Regions from separate parts of the Polaromonas sp. P1_E11 genome, predicted to be linked through region 2. Evidence: predicted binding sites of a transcription regulator. Region 2 holds the regulator's gene; the other holds the start of a gene.

Region 1 (9,750 bases), on a different contig from region 2:
CTGGTTTGCGATGGCCGATCTGGTCAAGCTCAGCGACGAAGATGCCGGACTGCTGGCGCCCGGCAGACCTGTCGATGCGCTGGCAGCCGATTGCCTGCGGGCCGGCGCCCGAGCGTTCATCGTCACGCGCGGCGCCGGCGGTGCCACGCTCTGGCGCACAGGGCACGAGCCGTTGACCGTGGCGGCACCGCGTGTTGAGGTGGTCGACACCATCGGCGCGGGCGATACTTTTACGGCCGGGCTTTCAGTCTCGCTGCTTGCGCATGACGTCGAACACCCGGCCCAGCTTGGCAAGCTGAGCGGCGACGCCTGGCACGCAGTGATGCGCTTTGCTGCCACGGCCGCCGCATTGAACTGCACCCGCGAAGGTGCCGATCCGCCCACGCTGGAAGCCGTTCACGCTGCGCTCGTGCGGGAGGACAATGAGGCCGTTGCGTCCCGGTCCTGACCCAGGCTGCCATGACAACGTCCACATCCAAACGCCCGATCCCCCGTCAGCGCCAACCCGAGCTGGAGCGCGATATTGCGCGCTCCCCATCACTGGGTTACGAGGCACCTGAAACCGGTCTGGTGCGCTGTCTTGCACACGGCTTTCCGAGCCCGTTGGTACGCTGGCATTTTCATGAAGAGTATGAACTGCACCTGATCACGGAGACTTCGGGAAAAGCGTTTGTCGGCGACTGGATCGGACCGTTTCAGCCCGGTCATCTGGTGTTGTGCGGCCCTCGCCTGCCGCACAACTGGATTTCGCTCGACGCCCCCGAAGGCGGCGCTGCGGGACGCGACCGGGTGATCCAGTTCCACCACGAGCCCATCGAGCGCGCGGCAACCGGAATTCCTGAATTGCGCGAAGTGATGGAGCTGCTCGAACGGGCACGTCATGGCATCGAGTTCTTCGGCATGTCGCAGCAGGCGCAGACGCACTGGGACAACATCAAGGCCGCGCGCGGCGTGCGCCGCCTCGGCCACTTTTTTGAGTTCATGGCCGACCTGGCGCAATGGACGGACTACCGGTTGCTGTCGAGCGTACAGATGCAGGGCACGCAGGGCGCTGATGGCGACGCGCAGGTCGACCAGATCAACGGCATCGTCAACCGCATTACCGCCAACATGGCGGAGCCCATCTCGATGTCGGTCGTGGCGGCCGAGCTCGGCATGAGCGAGAGCCGCTTCAGCCGCTTCTTCCAGCGCTCCACCGGCAACAGCTTTACCGACTTCGTCAACCGTGTGCGGATCAACAGCGCCTGCCACCTGCTGATGCAGACCGACCACAACGTCACCGACATCTGCTATCAGGTCGGTTTCAACAATGTTGCAAACTTCAACCGGCGTTTTCTGGAGATCAAGGGCATGACGCCTACCGAGTTCAGACGGCAGGCCGACGGCCGTTTTGGCCGGTCACCCTGATTTTTCTGACGGTTTTAATCCTGGTCGGAGGCCATGCATCTATTTGGGCCTTAACCCCGGGCACTTCGGAGTCCGAGCCGCTTAGCCTCGCGACCCTGGCAGAGCGGCACAAAATTTTCGGACCTTTATCCGCGTTGCGCTCCAGCCTTGCGGCCTGCGCTCCTGACGAGGGCCTGCATTCGAAGTGCGATCTTGCTTCAGGAAGCAAGCGTGAAATTAAAACTTGTACCCCAGCTGCAAGGTGAAGCAGTTGGGGTCAAGGCCCACATCAATGGTCTGGTTGGTCGTGAGCGTGCCGCGGGTTTTCAGGAAGGTCTTGGCATAACTCGCTTCCACAAACCATTTTTTGTCGAGATTGAAGATGCCCCCAACTTGCAAAGTGGGTGCCAGTTTCGATTTGAAAGACACGCCTGTGGCAGGACCCCCTGGGTTGGTCAACGCAGTCAGCATGGCCGAGCCGCGTTCCTTGTAGAACTTCACATAGGAAAGGCCGGCGCCCAGATAGGGGCGAAACCGGGCGTCGACATCAAGAAACCGGTATTGGGCAATCAGCGTGATGGGCAAAGCCCGGGTCTCGGCCACCTTGCCGACACCGGTAAGCACGCCTGCGCCGCTGACGTCATGCCTGAAACCCAAGCCCACCGGCAGGTGTAGGCTGACGTGATCAGTGACCATGTAATTCACTGCGGCGGTTAAGCGGGTGTTGCTGCTGACGTCCACCTTGGCATCTGGAATAACGCCTGTCCCGGATGGCGCCGAAAGGCTGCCGCTGTCTACCGAGGGCGCAATGCGCGTGAACCCTGCCGAGATGGACCAGGTTCCGGCCTGTTGTGCAAAAACATGTGCTGAAGAGGCCGCAAAGACGGCCGCCATGAATATTTTTTGGGTGGTATTCGCGACATCGCGCGGGGTGAGGAAAGTCATCCGAGGGCTCATGAGAAATCATGGTAGCGGCTAGCGCCGGCATGCAGCATCTTCCATTCCATTTTTGTGAAGAGACTGTGGTGCGGCCGACGAAGGGCCTTGCTGCGTGTAAACATTTTTCGTACAAAATGAAGCGGCAATAAAAAAAAGGGCCGCGAAAGCGGCCCTTTTTGATGGAGCGAGAAGCTCAGGCAGGTATTACATGCCCATGTCGCCCATGCCGCCCATTCCACCCATGCCGCCTGGCATGCCGCCGCCAGCGCCGGACTCTTCCTTCGGAGCCTCGGCAATCATGGCTTCGGTCGTCAGCATCAGCGATGCGACGGAGGCTGCGTTCTGCAGTGCGGTGCGGGTGACCTTCGTGGGATCCAGGATACCCATTTCGATCATGTCGCCGTAGGTGTCGTTGGCTGCATTGAAGCCATAGTTGCCCTTGCCGGCCAGAACAGCGTTCACCACCACAGAGGCTTCGCCGCCTGCGTTGTAAACGATTTCGCGCAGGGGGGCTTCAATGGCGCGCAGCACCAGCTTGATACCGGCATCCTGGTCAGGATTGTCGCCGGCGATCTTGCCTGCAGCTTGCTTGGCGCGCAGCAGAGCCACGCCGCCGCCGGCCACAATGCCTTCTTCCACGGCAGCGCGGGTTGCGTGCAGTGCGTCTTCCACGCGGGCCTTCTTTTCCTTCATTTCGACTTCGGTGGCAGCGCCAACCTTGATCACGGCAACACCGCCGGCCAGCTTGGCCACGCGCTCTTGCAGTTTTTCACGGTCGTAGTCGCTGGTCGCTTCTTCGATCTGGACGCGCACTTGCTTGACGCGTGCTTCGATGTCGGCAGCGGCGCCGGAGCCGTCGATGATGATGGTGTTTTCTTTGCCCACTTCGATGCGCTTGGCCTGGCCGAGGTCAGCCAGCGTCACTTTTTCGAGCGACATGCCGACTTCTTCAGCGATGACCTTGCCGCCGGTCAGGCAGGCGATGTCTTCCAGCATGGCTTTGCGGCGGTCGCCGAAGCCAGGAGCCTTCACAGCCACAACCTTCAGGATGCCGCGCAGGGTGTTCACGACCAGAGTTGCCAGGGCTTCGCCCTCGACTTCTTCGGCAATGATCAGCAGCGGACGGCCAGCCTTGGCAACTTGCTCCAGGGTAGGCAGCAGGTCACGGATGTTGCTGATCTTCTTGTCGTAGAGCAGAACAAAGGGGTTGTCCAGCAGTGCGGACTGCTTTTCAGGGTTGTTGATGAAGTAAGGGGAGAGGTAGCCGCGGTCAAACTGCATGCCTTCAACGACGTCGAGTTCGTTTTGCAGGGACTTGCCGTCTTCCACGGTGATCACGCCTTCTTTACCAACCTTGTCCATCGCGTCGGCAATGATCTTGCCGATGGATTCGTCGGAGTTGGCCGAGATGGAGCCGACCTGGGCAATTTCCTTGGAGGTGGTGGTGGGCTTGGAAGCCTTCTTCAGCTCTTCGGTCAGGGCCAGCACGGCCTTGTCGATACCGCGCTTCAGGTCCATCGGGTTCATGCCGGCGGCCACGTATTTCATGCCTTCGCGGACGATGGCTTGTGCCAGAACGGTGGCGGTGGTGGTGCCGTCGCCGGCGTTGTCAGAAGTCTTGGAAGCGACTTCCTTGACCATCTGCGCGCCCATGTTCTGCAGCTTGTCCTTGAGTTCGATTTCCTTGGCGACGGACACACCGTCCTTGGTCACCGTGGGGGCGCCGAACGAGCGCTCCAGAACCACGTTACGGCCTTTAGGGCCCAGGGTTACCTTGACGGCGTTGGCCAGGATGTTCACACCCTCGACCATGCGTGCGCGGGCTTCGCCGCCGAAAATTACGTCTTTTGCTGCCATGATGCAGATTCCTTAAAGTTTATGGATGAAATCGCCTGCCAGCCCATATATAACGTGCGCCAGCAGCTATCAAATAAATAGCAGAAGAGAGATTACTTCTCGACCACTGCAAACAGGTCTTCTTCTTTCATGACGAGCAGTTCGTCGCCGTCGACCTTGACGGTCTGGCCGCTGTATTTGCCGAACAGCACGCGGTCGCCGACCTTCACGCCCACGGGGCTCAGTTCGCCCTTGTCGTTCTTCTTGCCTGGGCCAACGGCCAGCACTTCGCCTTGATCAGGCTTTTCAGCGGCGCTGTCAGGAATGACGATGCCGGAAGCGGTTTTGGTTTCGTTTTCCACGCGTTTGACGATCACGCGGTCGTGCAAAGGACGAAGTTTCATGAGAGCTCCTTGTTTGAGAACAATGGTTTTAGAGGAATCAAAAGGCTCACAAAAGAAGTGAGTGCCTGTTAACTTGGTGGTGTGACAGTGCTTTGTTAGCACTCAATACCATCGAGTGCTAATCATAGAGGCAATCAGGCCTGTTTTCAAGGTGGCGCTGCTGAAAACCGCTGTTTTGGTGCTTTACCCGTGAACCGGACTGATTCTCGGATTCCCACCCCCGGGCCTTCCGGCGGCGTCCCGGAGGGGCAGCGGAGCAACGCTGATGGGAGACTAAGGGACGGCGTGTCGTCCTACGCTCAACTCAGGCTCTGCAAACCAGGGATTTTGGAGGCTGCTGGCTACCATTTATCCAGGTGTTACAAGCCGCTTCGTTCTTTAACGGGGTGTTGCGGATTGTTCTTTCCGTGCCATGTTGGCTCACAACCGCATCCCTGTAACCATGACCACAAAGACCTCAACCGGGCTTCAGTTCCTTTCAACCGGCATCCCAGGCTTGGACAACATTCTGGGAGGCGGGCTCATCAAGGACCGCATTTACCTGATCGAAGGCGAGCCTGGCACCGGCAAGACCACCACCGGCCTGCAATTTCTGGTGGAAGGCGCCCGGCAGGGTGAGTCCGTCGTGTACATCACACTGGCCGAAACGGCTGCAGAACTGGCCGGGGTTGCCGAGTCCCATGGCTGGGACATGGGGGGCATTCACATCCATGAGGTACTGCCGTCTGAAAACCTGCTGATGCCGGAGGCGGAATACACCATGTTCCACCCTTCGGAGGTGGAGATGGGCACCACCACACAGATGATTCTGTCCGTGATTGAAGAGCGAAAACCGACCCGGGTGGTGATTGATTCCCTCTCCGAATTGCAATTGCTGGCCGATACGCCGCTGCGCTATCGCCGCCAGGTGCTGGCGCTCAAGCAGTTCTTCGCCAGCCGTTCCTGCACCGTGATGTTGCTCGACGACCGCACGGCTGCCGGCATAGACCTTCAGGTGCGCAGCATTGCGCACGGTGTGATCACGCTGGACCAGTCCGTGAAGGACTACGGGGCCGAGCGGCGCCGGGTGCGCGTGGTGAAGTACCGCGGCATCGCCTTTCGTGGCGGCCTGCATGACTACGACATCCAGTACGGGGGCCTGTGCGTGTACCCGCGCCTGGTGGCGGCCGAGTCGCGGGTGATGGGAAAACGGGAACAGCTCAAAAGCGGCCTCACCGAGCTCGACACCCTCCTTGGCGGCGGCCTGGAAGAGGGCACGAGTACTCTCATCGCCGGGCCTCCCGGTACCGGCAAGTCGTCGCTGGCAGCCCAGTTTGTCACTGCCGCGGCGCAGCGCGGGCAGACCAGCGCCATGTTCCTGTTTGAAGAAGCGGCCAACAATTTGCTGAACCGCGCAGACGGCCTGGGCATGAAAATCCGCGAGCCCTATGAAAGCGGCGTGCTGAGCATTCAGCAGATTGACCCGGCCGAGCTGTCCCCCGGGGAGTTCACGACCGTGGTGTGCCGGGCCGCAGACCGGGGCTGCAAAGTCATCGTCATCGACAGCATCAACGGTTACCTCAATGCCATGCCGGACGAGCGTTTTCTGACAACGCATTTGCACGAATTGCTGACCTACCTGGGCCAGCGCGGTGTGGTGACCATCCTGATAGGCGTTCAGCAAGGCATGCTGGGCGGCCAGATGTCCACCACGGTGGATGCCAGCTACCTCGCCGACAACGTGCTCATGTTGCGTTACTTCGAGCACGACGGTGAAGTCAAGCAGGCCGTTTCGGTGTTTAAAAAGCGTGGCAGCCTGCACGAGCGCACCATCCGCGAATTCTCGATGTCGCACAAGGGCATCCATGTCGGCGCGCCGCTGCGCGGCTTCCGCGGCATTCTGACGGGGGTGCCCGTCTACCTCGGCAACGATCCTGAGGTGGGTGCTGCCCGCGGAGCAAGATAGGTGGAGCGGCGAATCGTCATTTGTGCGCCCACGGGCCGGGATGCGACGCTGACTGCCAGAGTGTTGCAGTCGGTGGGAATCCACAGCATCGTCTGCGCGAACAGCGACGAACTTATGACGCAATTGCCGCTGGGTGCCGGCGCCCTCTTGCTGGTGGAGGAAGTCGTCAGCGGTAGTGGCATGCGGCCATTGGCCGAATACGTCGCATCACAACCCACCTGGTCGGACATACCCATTTTGCTGTTGACACGCAGCGGCGCAGACTCACTGGATGTGCAGCGCGCGGTCGAGCACCTGGGTAACGTGACACTGGTGGAGCGGCCGGTGCGCACCATTGCCCTGATTACCGCAACCCGCTCAGCCGTGCGGGCGCGCGAAAGGCAATACCAGGTTCGCGATGCCGACAAGCGCAAGGATGAATTCCTCGCCACGCTGGCGCATGAGCTGCGCAACCCGCTGGCGCCGATCCGCACATCCATGGGCATCCTCAAGCATCTTTATCCGGAGGTGGGCCAGATCACGCAGCTGCGCAATGTGGTGGACCGCCAGGTGGCGCATCTGACGCGCCTGGTGGATGACCTGCTGGACGTGGCCCGCATCACCAGCGGCAAGGTCACCCTGAAAAAGGGGCAGATCACGCTGCAATCAGTGATCAACCATGCGGTGGAGATTTCCGGTTCCGCCATGGAAAGCAAGCAGCACCGGCTGGACGTGCAGGAGCCGGACGCACCGTATCTGCTGGATGCCGATCACGCGCGCCTGGTGCAAAGCGTTGCCAACCTTCTGGTCAACGCCGCCAAGTTCACGCATCCAGGCGGGCATATCGTGCTGCGCGCGGAAGTCGAGGGGCCTGTGGTGACTTTCCGCGTCGCCGACAACGGCATCGGGCTTGAGGCGTCTTCTCTGGCAAAGATATTTGACCTGTTTGCCCAGACGCCCGTGCCTGGCGAGGCGCCGACCGGCCTGGGGATCGGTCTGAGCCTGGCCAGGCAGTTTGCCGAGATGCACGGCGGCACTCTGCACGCCAGCAGTGAAGGCCTGGGTCATGGCAGTGAGTTCGTCCTGGCGCTGCCGGTGGTTCTGGAGGGCGGGCAGCCTGTAGCGCCTGTGCAAGTGGCGGGCTCCGTCCGGTCCGGAAATGCCAAAAAAATCCTGGTGGTGGACGACAACGTGGATGCGGCCAATACCTTGGGCGCTTTGCTTGGCATGGACGGTTTTGCAGTAACAACGGCGTATGACGGTGTGGCCGCCGTTGCCGCAGCCAGGGCCCACAGGCCGGACGTTATCGTCATGGACATCGGAATGCCCGGCATGAACGGGTACGACGCAGCACGCTTGATCCGTCAGCAGCCGGCCGCTGAAAACATGGTCCTTATTGCGCTCACCGGCTGGGGACAGACAACAGACAAAGCCCTTGCCAGTCTGGCCGGGTTTAACCATCACCTGGTCAAACCGGTGGATTACGAAAGCCTGATGTCCTGCCTCGTTGCCTGACGCAGGTAAAAACAGCGGCCGGAAGCAGGGAATTGAAGCTCCAACCAGGGAAGTGCTGCCTGATTCGAGCTTGTCCTACACACATTTCCTATCCCGCTGACGCATCGTGGCCAGGCGTGAACCTACAGTCAAAATCCAGCCACTCAAAGCCTTCATTGGCGCCGCCATGTTTCTAGACAGCTTTCCCCTGCATGAACCAGAAATCCGGGCAACCCGGCCTGTGCGCGAAGTCGCCATGGAAGCGGGGAAATCCCGCAGTGCCTGGCCGTTCATCGTTACCGGCAACGGTTTTGGTGTGTCGCACGCTGCCCGTGATTCCCGGGGGGGAATGCCATCAATGTCGGCATCCGCATTTCCCGCCGCGGATCCCGGCAGCTTTGTAACCTGACGTTCAGCGACACGAAGGACGCAAGATGGGTCTGAAAAAACGCATCGATCCAAAGAGTGATGGTGACCGCAAGAACGGGTCAGCCGCACGGCCTGACCCCATATCTGCCGAGGAATACGGCAGAGAGGGCACCAACAAGACCATCGCGCAGCCCAAGGCCGACAACGCGCCTTCCGAAGAATTGGGCAATACCCCGCATGTCGGGAAAAGCCCGTACACGCGCGGTTGAACTGCGCGGGGTCGATCTCCTGGATTAGCGAGCGGGAGGGACCTCTTAGGTTTTGACTTCGCTGCGCGAAGTGAGCCTGCGCTGAAAGCCAGATAAGCTCGCTTCGCTCAGGGCCTTACAGGCCCGCAGCCGCGCGAAGCGCAGCTGCCTTGTCCGTCTTTTGGTCGCCACTAACATCGCTGCGCGATATGAGTGTCGCCCACCTACCGATACCGGGCGTTGCCCAGCGGCCTTACAGGCCGGCTGCAGCGCGCAGCGCAGCAGCTTTATCGGTACGTTCCCACGTAAATTCCGGCTCGTCGCGGCCGAAGTGGCCGTAGGCTGCCGTCTTTTCGTAGATGGGGCGCAGCAAGTCCAGCATCTGGATGATGCCCTTGGGGCGCAGGTCAAAGTGTTCGTTGACGAGAGCCGAGAGTTTCTCGTCGGAGATCACGCCGGTGCCTTCGGTGTAAACAGTCACATTCATGGGGCGGGCTACGCCGATGGCATACGCCACCTGGATCTGGCACTGGCGTGCGAGTCCTGCGGCCACAATGTTCTTGGCCACGTAGCGGGCTGCGTAGGCGGCCGAACGGTCCACCTTGCTGGGATCTTTGCCGCTGAACGCGCCGCCGCCGTGCGGGCAGGCACCGCCGTAGGTGTCGACGATGATCTTGCGGCCGGTCAGGCCGCAGTCACCCTGAGGACCGCCGATAACGAAGCGACCGGTCGGATTGATCAGGTACTTGGTGTCCTTGAGCCACTCTTTGGGCAGCACCGGCTTGATGATCTCTTCAATGATGGCTTCGGTGAACGAGGCCTTCATTTTGTGCGCGGTGTCGCTCTGGTCGGGGCTGTGCTGGGTCGACAGCACCACGGTGTCGATGCTGTGGGGTTTGCCGTCCACATAGCGCATGGTCACCTGGCTCTTGGCGTCAGGGCGCAGGAAAGGCAGGCGTCCGTCTTTGCGCAGCTGTGCCTGGCGCTCGACCAGGCGGTGTGCGTAATAAATCGGCGCGGGCATCAGGTCCGGCGTTTCGTCGCAGGCATAGCCGAACATGAGGCCCTGGTCGCCGGCGCCGATGTTCAGGTGGTCGTCGGAAGCATGGTCCACGCCCTGGGCGATGTCGTTGGACTGCTTGTCATAGCA
Region 2 (9,750 bases):
GCTGTCTGAAATCATGTTGCAGCAAACCCAGGTCGCAACGGTTCTGGACTATTACGCGCGATTTCTCTTGCGCTTCCCGACGGTGAAGGAGCTGGCTGCTGCTACCGAAGACGAGGTGCTGGGGTTATGGAGCGGACTGGGTTATTACAGCCGTGCGCGCAATCTGTACCGCTGCGCTCAGGATGTCATGGCATTGCATGCCGGGCGGTTCCCCGAGACGGCAGAGCTGCTCCAGACCCTGCCGGGCATAGGCCGTTCAACTGCCGCAGCCATCGCCTCGTTTTGTTTTGGCGAACGTGTTGCCATTCTGGATGGCAACGTCAAACGGGTGCTCACGCGGGTGTTGGGTTTTTCCGCCGATCTTGCCCAAAGTGCCAATGAGCGTGCGCTATGGGACACCGCCGCAGAGCTGCTGCCCGAGCAGGACCTGCCCGAAACCATGCCACGCTATACGCAGGGACTGATGGATCTGGGTGCCTCGATTTGCGTAGGCCGCCAGCCCCAGTGCCTGTTATGCCCGGTACAAACGCTGTGCCGCGGTTTTGCCGCCGGCGATCCCGGCAAGTATCCCGTGAAGACACGAAAGCTCAAGCGCAGTGCGCTGGCGCTGAGTCTGTTGTGGGCGCAGAAGCCGGATGGTTCGGTCTGGCTTGAAAAGCGCCCCGGCCGGGGAATCTGGGGTGGGCTTTATTGCCTGCCGGTTTTTGAGAGTGATGAGGCACTGACTGCGGATTTGCCGGCTTCCTTGCGGGAAAGGCTCGATCCGCTGCCAGGCTTTGTCCACGTGCTGACGCACAAGGACTTGCACCTGTCGCCTTGGATTGCAGGCTTTCGGGCCGGGCAAACCATGCCCCGGTCTTTGGTTGCGGATGAACGGCCAGGTGCGTGGTTCGGCCCTGCCGAATGGCCTGCACTGGGGCTGCCCGCGCCCATACGCAAACTGCTGGAACGGGACGTCTAGGCAGCCGACCGCGGCGCCGGGGATGAAGCCCCCGCGCTCAGCTTTGTTTGGGGTCAAACGGCATCAAGCTCGCGGTGCCGCTTCAGCGTTCGCCACTGCTGGCCGAAAGCTGCGGCCAATTCCTCGACAAGGTAGACGGAACGGTGTTGGCCACCGGTGCAGCCGATGGCCACGGTCACATAACTCCGGTGGTCACGTACCAGTGCATGCAGCCAATGGCTGAGAAACTGCTCGATATGGCGGAACATGTCGCCCACTTCCGTGTGGGCCTTGAGATAGCTTGCCACGGCCTCATCAAGCCCGGTCAGGTGGCGCAAACCCGACTCATAGTGAGGGTTGGGCAGCATGCGAACGTCAAACACGTAATCCGCGTCTAGCGGCACGCCCCGCTTGAAGGCAAAGGATTCGAACACCAGCGTGAGCTGAGTGCTGGGAGCGGAGATCAGCGACTTTACATAGCCCTGTAGCTGTGATGAGCGGATCATGCTGGTGTCGAGCACGTGGGCCTGCTCGCGCATTTCGCCCAACAACTCCCGCTCCAGCTCTATGGCGTCTACCAATGCCCGGTGCTGGTCGGAGGCGTCAATGCGCGACAGAGGGTGAAGCCTGCGCGTTTCGGAAAAGCGGCGTACCAGCGTTTCGGTGTTGGCATCCAGGAAGAGGGATTGCACCGCCACGCCGGAGGCGCGCAACTGTCGCAGCTGCTGGGGCACCAGGGGAAGCGAGATTGCGCTTCGCACGTCCATGGCAATGGCAACTTTCTGGGCGCCGTGCTGCTGCTCCAGTGCGACGAAGGGCGTCAGCAATTCCGGTGGAAGGTTGTCGACGCAGTAATAACCGGCGTCTTCCAGTGCATGCAGGGCAACCGATTTTCCGGAACCCGACATGCCGGTGATAAGAACCATTTCCAGTGCTGCCATCACTGTCCCAGCATTTCCTTGGCGTGGGCCAGCGTAGTACCGGAAAGCCGCTCGCCGCCGAGCATGCGGGCGATTTCAGCCACGCGCTGTTCCCCGTTGACATGGTCTACGGTGCTGAGGGTGGTGCCGTTTTCGGCCCGCTTGGCAACGACAAGGTGCTGGTCGGCACAGGCGGCTACCTGGGGCAGATGGGTGACTGCCATGACCTGCCGGTCTTTACCCAGTTGTTTCATCAGCCGCCCGACGGTTTCGGCCACGGCACCCCCCACGCCCGAATCAACCTCATCAAATATGAGCGTTTGCGCCTGCCCCAGCTGGCTGGTGGTGACGGCGATGGCCAGCGCGATGCGCGACAACTCGCCGCCGGAGGCGACCTTGCCCACGGGGCGAGGTGTGCTGCCGGCATGGCCTGCTACCAGGAATTCGGCTTGCTCCAGCCCGTGCTGGGCTGGTTGTTCAAGTTTGCTGAGAGCAACGTCAAATTTGCCGCCCTGCATGCCTAGGCCCTGCATGGCCTGGGTAATGGCCTTGGCGAGTTTGGGTGCAGCTTTGCTGCGCGCCTTCGACACCTGCCCGGCTTCGTCCAGGTAGGCTGACTTTGCCTGGCTTTCGTTTTTTTCCAGTTGAACCAGATCGGCGGCTTCGTCGAGCTTGTGCAACTCGGCCCGCCAGGAGGCCAGCAATTCAGGCAGTTCGGCTGGGGTGCGCTTGTAACGTCGCGCCAGGCTGACCCACAGCGAAAGACGTTCGTCGAGTTCGGCCAGCCTTTGGGGTTCCAGCTCGGCGTGCCGCGCATAGCCATTGAGCGAATGCACTGCATCTTCCATCTGGGCCAGAGCGCCATTTAACACCTCGAGGATGCCCTTGAACTCGGGTTCGATGTGTTCCTGGCCTTGCAACGATGCAATGGCCCGTCCCAGCAGTGCAGTGGCGTTCCCGTCGGACTCCTGCAATGCGTCAACGGCGGCCTGTACGGCATCGCGCAGAGCCTGCGCGTTGGACAACCGCCCATGCTGGGCATTCAGCTCGTCCCATTCGGCGGCCCCGGGTGCCAGCTTGTCGAGTTCGCCGATTTGCCACGCCAGTCGCTCACGTTCGCGCTGCAGGCTGTCTTGCGCTTCGCGTGCGTCGTTCAATGTTTTCTGGGCGAGCCGCCATTGTTGCCAGAGGCGTGACAACTCGCCGGTAGAGACTTCCGCATAGGAGTCGAGCAAGCCGCGTACCGCGTCGGGGCGGGTCAGACTTTGCCACGCATGCTGGCCGTGGATGTCCACCAACTGGTCGGCGATGTCCTTGAGCTGGGTGGCCGTTGCCGCGCTGCCATTGATCCAGGCGCGGCTTTTACCTTGCGCGTCTATCGTGCGCCTGAGCAGCAGGGTTTCGCTGCTGTCGAAGCCGGCTTGTTCCAGCCAGGGGGCCAGGCCTGCGGGGCTGTCAAACTCTGCGCTGATTTCGCAGCGTGCGGCGCCTTCGCGAACCACGCCGGCATCGGCTCGAGCGCCCAGCGCCAGTTGTAGTGCATCAATCAGGATCGATTTACCCGCACCGGTTTCACCGGTGAGCACCGAGAAGCCGCCGGACAAATCCAGCTCAAGCTTGTGGACGATGACGAAGTCGCGAAGCGATATGGTTTTGAGGCTCATAACTTGAATCCTGGCCGGTCAGGCCACGCCTTCGTTCCAGTGCAGCTTTCTCCGGAGCGTGTCGAAATAGCTCCAGCCTTTGGGGTGCAGGAAACGCATTTGGTGTTCGGAGCGCCTGACGGTGATGCGGTCGCCATGCAACAGACTTGCCAGCGACTGCATGTCGAAGTTGGCGCTGGCGTCGCGGCCAGAGACGATTTCAATGGTAATTTCGCCCGAGTCCGACAGCACAATGGGCCTGTTGGACAAGGTATGCGGTGCAATCGGCGCCAACACCCAGCCGGCAATCGATGGGTGCAGCAAGGGCCCTCCAGCTGAAAGGGCATAGGCCGTGGAGCCGGTCGGCGAGGCGATGATCAGGCCATCTGCGCGCTGGTTTGCCACAAAGCGGCCATCCACCTCCACACGGAGTTCCACCATGCCGGCGGTCGCTCCGCGGTTCACGACAACGTCGTTCATGGCGGTGGCGCTGAAGACGCACCTGCCGTCACGCACGACCTCGGCCTGCATCATCCAGCGTCGATCTTCTTCATACTCGCCACGCAACATGGGTATGAGTGTGTTCTGGTAGTCCTCAAAGGCGATATCGGTGATGAACCCCAGCCTGCCCTGGTTGATGCCCACCAGGGGGATGCCGAATTGGGCCAGTAGCCGGCCTATGCCCAGCATGGTGCCGTCTCCCCCCACGACGAGGGCGAGGTCGCACTGGGCCCCTATGCCGGCTGCGTCAAGAGTCGGGAACCGGGTCAGGCCGGTGTTGCTGGCGGTGTCCTGCTCGATCGCCACATCGCAACCCTGGGTGCCCAGGAAGTGTGCGATCTCCTCCAGTGCTGACCGGGAACCTTGTGCGTGGTACTTGCCGATCAATGCGACATGGCGAAATTGCGACTTCATCGGCAAATTACATCACAACATGGCAACCGAAGCTTCGTAGAATGGCACCATGCTTGATGATCGTGCCCGATTGCTGCTGAAAGCGCTCGTTGAACGCTACATTGCCGATGGGCAGCCGGTAGGTTCGCGCACGCTCTCAAAGGCTTCCGGCCTTGAACTGTCTCCGGCCACTATACGCAATGTGATGAGCGACCTCGAGGAGCTTGGCCTGATTGTCAGCCCGCACACCTCGGCAGGGCGTATTCCCACAGCGCGGGGTTACCGGCTCTTTGTGGACACGATGTTGACCACCCAGCGCGACTCCTTGTCGTCGTCGGGCCACATAGGTGCGCCGCGACTGGCACCTGATCAACCCCAAAAAGTGCTCAGCAATGCGGCACACATGCTGTCGAGCCTGTCGCAATTCGTGGGTGTCGTCATGGCGCCACGCCGGACGTCGGTCTTTCGCCATATCGAGTTCCTGCGCCTGTCCGAAAAACGTTTTCTGGTGATCATCGTCTCGCCCGATGGCGATGTGCAAAACCGGGTCATCTTCACCGAGGCGGACTACACGCAGTCCCAATTGGTTGAAGCGGCCAATTTCCTCAATTCACATTACGCCGGCATGGCAATCGAAGAGGTGCGGGAGCGCCTGAAGAACGAGGTGGAAGCCCTTCGCGGTGAAATCGCCACGTTGATGCAGGCGGCGGTCAAGGTCAGCTCGGAGGCCATCGAGTCGCGCGACGAGGTGGTTATTTCCGGCGAACGCAATCTGCTGGCCGTCAGCGACTTTTCCGGTGACATGGGTAACCTGCGCAAGCTCTTTGATCTCTTCGAGCAAAAGGCGCAACTTATGCGGCTCCTCGATGTTTCGAGCCGCGCCGAGGGAGTCCGGATTTACATCGGCGGCGAAAGCCAGGTGATTCCGTATCAGGAACTGTCTGTGGTGACGGCCCCTTATGAAGTCGACGGACAGGTCGTGGGAACCCTGGGCGTGATAGGGCCGATGCGTATGCCTTACGAAAAAATGATCCAGATTGTCGACATCACCTCCAAGCTGGTGAGCACCGCGCTCAGCCATAGCAAGTAGGCCCTTACAATCGATCCCTTGAGTGGGGCGTTAGCTCAGTTGGTTAGAGCAGAGGACTCATAATCCTTTGGTCGAGTGTTCAAGTCACTCACGCCCTACCATTTAAATAAGCTATAATTTGAGGCTTAGCGGCTGTAGCTCAGTTGGATAGAGTACTTGGCTACGAACCAAGGGGTCGTGGGTTCAATTCCTGCCAGCCGCACCACTTTCTTAAGTGATTTCAATAGCTTAGAGGCTCATCCCTCTAGGCTATTTTTCTTTCCGGGGCCCACTTTTAGGGGCCTTTTTCATACCGCTGCCAGTGCGATAGTGGTTTTCCTGGGGCTGGGCGGCGCCGGACGGGCTGTACGCCCAACAAGAGCTCCGCTATTCTGGAAGCCTAATTCCGGAGGAGAAACATGGGATCACTGAATGTAGAGGACCACGGCGAGTGGCTCAGTTTTGGCTTGTCATACGCGGGCAGCACCATCCCCGTGAGGATTTCGCGCGAGGCGATGGAGGAGTTCTTCGGCGCCGCGCCTGGGCCGGATTCCCTGAAAAAAGCGTATGAACAGGATGCTGAAATGATTCACGCCCGGGCCACAGATCTGGTCGTGGCAGGTGTGAGCTACACGCCTGAAAATCCCCTCGTGCTGAAAATGGAAGATTTTTAGGTGCATTCATGGCCGGCAGCCATGAATGCTATGGTGGCCGGAGCATGAACAAAGCCTTTACCAAAGAAACTGAGCCGGAGGACGACGAGCTGACGCTCGCGCCCCTGCCTGCAGGCGGCAAAAACTACATCACTCCGCAGGGCTACGAGCACCTGCGCAGCGAACTTCTGGACCTGATCGACAGCGAACGGCCCAAAATGGTGGAAATCGTTCATTGGGCTGCCAGCAATGGGGATCGCTCCGAAAACGGCGACTACCACTACGGCAAAAAGCGCCTGCGGGAAATCGACCGACGAATCCGGTTTTTGACGCAGAGACTGGAAATTGCGGAAATCAGCAACCCGTCGGTGCACCACGGTAGCGACCAGGTGTTTTTCGGCGCGACAGTGGCTTACGCCGATGGCGAAGGAGTCGAACGGGTCGTGACGATTCTCGGCATTGACGAAGCCAACAGCGCCCTGGGGCAAATCAGCTGGATATCTCCCGTTGCCAGAGCGCTGCTCAAATCGCGTGTTCGCGATGAAGTGAGTCTCGTGACTCCGCAGGGTGTACAGACGCTCGAGGTACTGAAAGTGGAGTATCCCGCACCGGACAAGTCGACAGCTGATTAGCCGGACGATTTGGCGCGTTGCACCCGCAGCACGGAAGGTGTGCGTTTCACGCTGCGCAAGGCGGAAGCCAGGTGGATGCGGTCGCGCACGGCCACGCCGAAGCGCAGGTCCGTGGCGTCATGCGAAGGCTCTTGGCCCATGTCGACATGGGTAATGTCCGCCTCGGCGCTGGCCAATGCAGCCGCCACTCGCGCCAGGACCCCTTTCCCATTGGAGACGGTGACCAGGAGGTTTGTTTCAAACGTGCGCACCGGCTCGTCTGACCAGTCCACGGCGATAAAACGCTCGCTGTCACGGTGCTGCAGTCGCTTGGCGACAGCGCAGTCATCGGTATGTATCACCAGACCTTCACCGCGCCCCAGGTAGCCCACGATGCCGTCGCCAGGAATCGGGCGGCAACAGGGGGCAAACTGCACGGAGGCGCCTTCGCTTCCATCGATCACCAGCGCGCCTTGCGACACAGACTCATGGGCGGTGTAGCGTTCGCGGCTCATGAGCAGGGCATTGGGTTTTTCACCGTTTTCGGCAAGAAGGGTGACGATGCGCTTGGCCACCATGCTGGCGATCCGTTTGCCCAGCCCGATGTCGGTCAGCAGATCGGCACGTGACCGGTTGCCGGTAAAACGCAGGATCTTTTCCCAGGTGGCGTGGTGGGCCTCATCGTCGTCGGGGAGACGTTCGCGTTCGATGCCCTCGGCACGCAACGCCTGTGCGAGCATTTTCTCGCCCAGATCCTGCGACTCGGAAAGCGCCATGGTTTTCAGATGGTGGCGTATTTTGGAGCGGGCTTTCCCCGTGCGTACGAATCCCAGCCAGCCGGGGTTGGGGCTGGAGACCGAAGCCGTGATGATTTCGATCACGTCGCCGTTATGCAACTCGGACCGAAGCGGCACCTGCTCGCCGTTGACTTTGGCCGCCACGGCGCGGTGCCCCACGTCACTGTGAATGGCGTAAGCAAAGTCCACGATGGTCGCGCCACGCGGCATGGCCATGATCTGGCTTTTCGGCGTGAACACATAGACCGCCTCAGGAAACAGGTCAATCTTGACGTGGTCCCAGAACTCGGCCGCATCGCGCGTTTCCTGCTGGATGTCGAGCAGCGATTGCAGCCACTGGGTCCCCAGCCGCTGCGAAGCGTCGCCATCCGGGTCGGTGGCCTTGTAAAGCCAGTGCGCTGCGACCCCGGATTCCGCCACCACATGCATGGCTTCGGTGCGCATCTGGAACTCGATGTTGGTACCGAAGGGGCCAACCAGTGTGGTGTGCAGTGACTGGTAACCGTTGATCTTCGGGATTGCGATGTAGTCCTTGAACTTTCCGGGCAGGGGTTTGTAGAGCTGGTGCAACACCCCCATGGCCGTGTAGCAGGTCGTCAGGTCTTTCACGATCACCCGAAACCCATAGAGATCGGTCACCTGGGCAAACGAAAGGTGCTTTTCATCCATCTTGCGGTAGATGGAGTACAGCGTCTTTTCTCGTCCCGAGATCATCACCGGCACATGGGCGCCGGTAAAGGCCGATTCGACCTCTCCCTGCACCCGCTTGATCACGTCGCGTCGGCGGCCGCGGGCCTTCTGCAGCGCCTTGGTCAAGGTGGCGTAGCGCCAGGGGTGCAGGTGCTGGAAGGAAAGGTCCTGCAATTCCCGGTAGGTCGTGTTCAGGCCCAGGCGGTGGGCGATGGGCGCGTAAATGTCCAGGGTTTCGCGCGAGATCCGGGTCCATTTGGCGCGCGGGACATCGCCCAGCGTGCGCATGTTATGCGTCCGGTCAGCCAGCTTGATCAGGATGACCCGCACGTCGCGTGCCATGGCCAGCAGCATCTTGCGGAAAGACTCCGCCTGGTTTTCTTCCCGGGTGTTGAATTCCAGCTTTTCGAGTTTGGTCAGCCCGTCCACCAGTTCAGCCACCGGCGCGCCGAAACGCTCGATCAGCTCGGGCTTGGTGACACCGCAGTCTTCAATGGCGTCATGCAGCAGGGCGGCCATGAGCGCCTGGGCATCCAGCTTCCACTCGGCGCATTGTTGTGCGACGGCTATAGGGTGGGTGATATAGGGTTCGCCGCTGTTGCGCAGCTGGCCCAGGTGGGCCTCATCTGCAAAGCGATAGGCGCGCCGGACATTGTCAATGTCGGCAGCGCTCATGTAGTCGAGTTTCGCCGTGAGCGCAGCAAAGCTTGCCGCTGCTGCGTTGGCGGCGGCGGGGGTCGACTTGCTGGAAACAACAGGCGAAAGCATGGCGCTCATGCCTTAAATGTATCGCGGCATGAATAAATCGTAAAAAAAATGGACTTTATGACGCCATAAATGCAAAAAGCACCGCGTTGCGGTGCTTTTTTGCGTTGCCAGAGTTGACTCAGGAGGGCACTTTTTTCAGCATTTCAAGGCCGATCTTGCCTTCTGCTATCTCGCGCAGAGCGGTGACGCCAGGTTTGTTCTTGCTTTCAATCTTGGCGGCGTGCCCTTGGCTGAGCATGCGTGCACGATAGGTGGCAGCCAGAACCAGCTGGAAGCGGTTCGGGATTTTTTCGAGGCAGTCTTCAACGGTAATGCGGGCCATGGTGATCTCCGGTGTGATCGATAACGGGTAAAGCGGTGAAATCAGGGAATTTGAAGGGCCTGGAAGGTTTCGGCGCGGGCTCGCCGCTGGGCCGAAAACTTGAGCCGTTGGGCATGCACAATGGTTTTCAGGTCGAAAACTGCCCGCTCAAATAACTCGTTAATTATAACGAAGTCGAATTCGCGGGCCTGGGCCATCTCGGTGGCCGCGTTTTTGAGCCGCAATTCGATGACTTCGGCACTGTCTTCGCCCCGCCGCTGCAGGCGCGAGCGCAACTCTTCCCAGCTTGGCGGGAGTATGAAAATCAGCACCGCATTGGCAAAAATCCGTTTGATGTTGATCGCACCCTGAAAATCTATTTCCAGAATCACGTCGGCGCCGGTGGCGATTCGCTCTTCAATGGTCTGCCGCGAGGTGCCGTAGCGGTGGCCGTGCACATGTGC

The links. Region 2 encodes HrcA, which represses chaperone genes, less so after heat shock. Its sites were predicted from a motif close to TTAGCACTCNNNNNNNNNGAGTGCTAA; they were not measured.
Region 1: the regulator HrcA is predicted to act here: its motif matches at 4,661-4,687, upstream of AC1D11_RS06805 (co-chaperone GroES).

What each region holds. Positions count from the first base shown of each region.
Region 1 is NZ_JBFUBA010000001.1:1,383,301-1,393,050, reverse strand. It holds gene AC1D11_RS06825 (carbohydrate kinase family protein) at 1-448, shown strand, start outside; gene AC1D11_RS06820 (AraC family transcriptional regulator) at 460-1,407, shown strand; gene AC1D11_RS06815 (OmpW/AlkL family protein) at 1,624-2,331, opposite strand; gene groL (chaperonin GroEL) at 2,530-4,182, opposite strand; gene AC1D11_RS06805 (co-chaperone GroES) at 4,275-4,565, opposite strand; gene AC1D11_RS06800 (ATPase domain-containing protein) at 5,008-6,510, shown strand; gene AC1D11_RS06795 (hybrid sensor histidine kinase/response regulator) at 6,511-8,004, shown strand; gene AC1D11_RS06790 (hypothetical protein) at 8,418-8,621, shown strand; gene metK (methionine adenosyltransferase) at 8,854-9,750, opposite strand, start outside.
Region 2 is NZ_JBFUBA010000002.1:889,003-898,752, reverse strand. It holds gene mutY (A/G-specific adenine glycosylase) at 1-961, shown strand, start outside; gene rapZ (RNase adapter RapZ) at 1,015-1,881, opposite strand; gene recN (DNA repair protein RecN) at 1,881-3,524, opposite strand; gene AC1D11_RS11755 (NAD kinase) at 3,543-4,418, opposite strand; gene hrcA (heat-inducible transcriptional repressor HrcA) at 4,468-5,487, shown strand; tRNA gene AC1D11_RS11745 (tRNA-Ile) at 5,512-5,588, shown strand; tRNA gene AC1D11_RS11740 (tRNA-Arg) at 5,616-5,692, shown strand; gene AC1D11_RS11735 (hypothetical protein) at 5,886-6,140, shown strand; gene greB (transcription elongation factor GreB) at 6,185-6,751, shown strand; gene AC1D11_RS11725 (RelA/SpoT family protein) at 6,748-8,994, opposite strand; gene rpoZ (DNA-directed RNA polymerase subunit omega) at 9,104-9,307, opposite strand; gene gmk (guanylate kinase) at 9,349-9,750, opposite strand, start outside.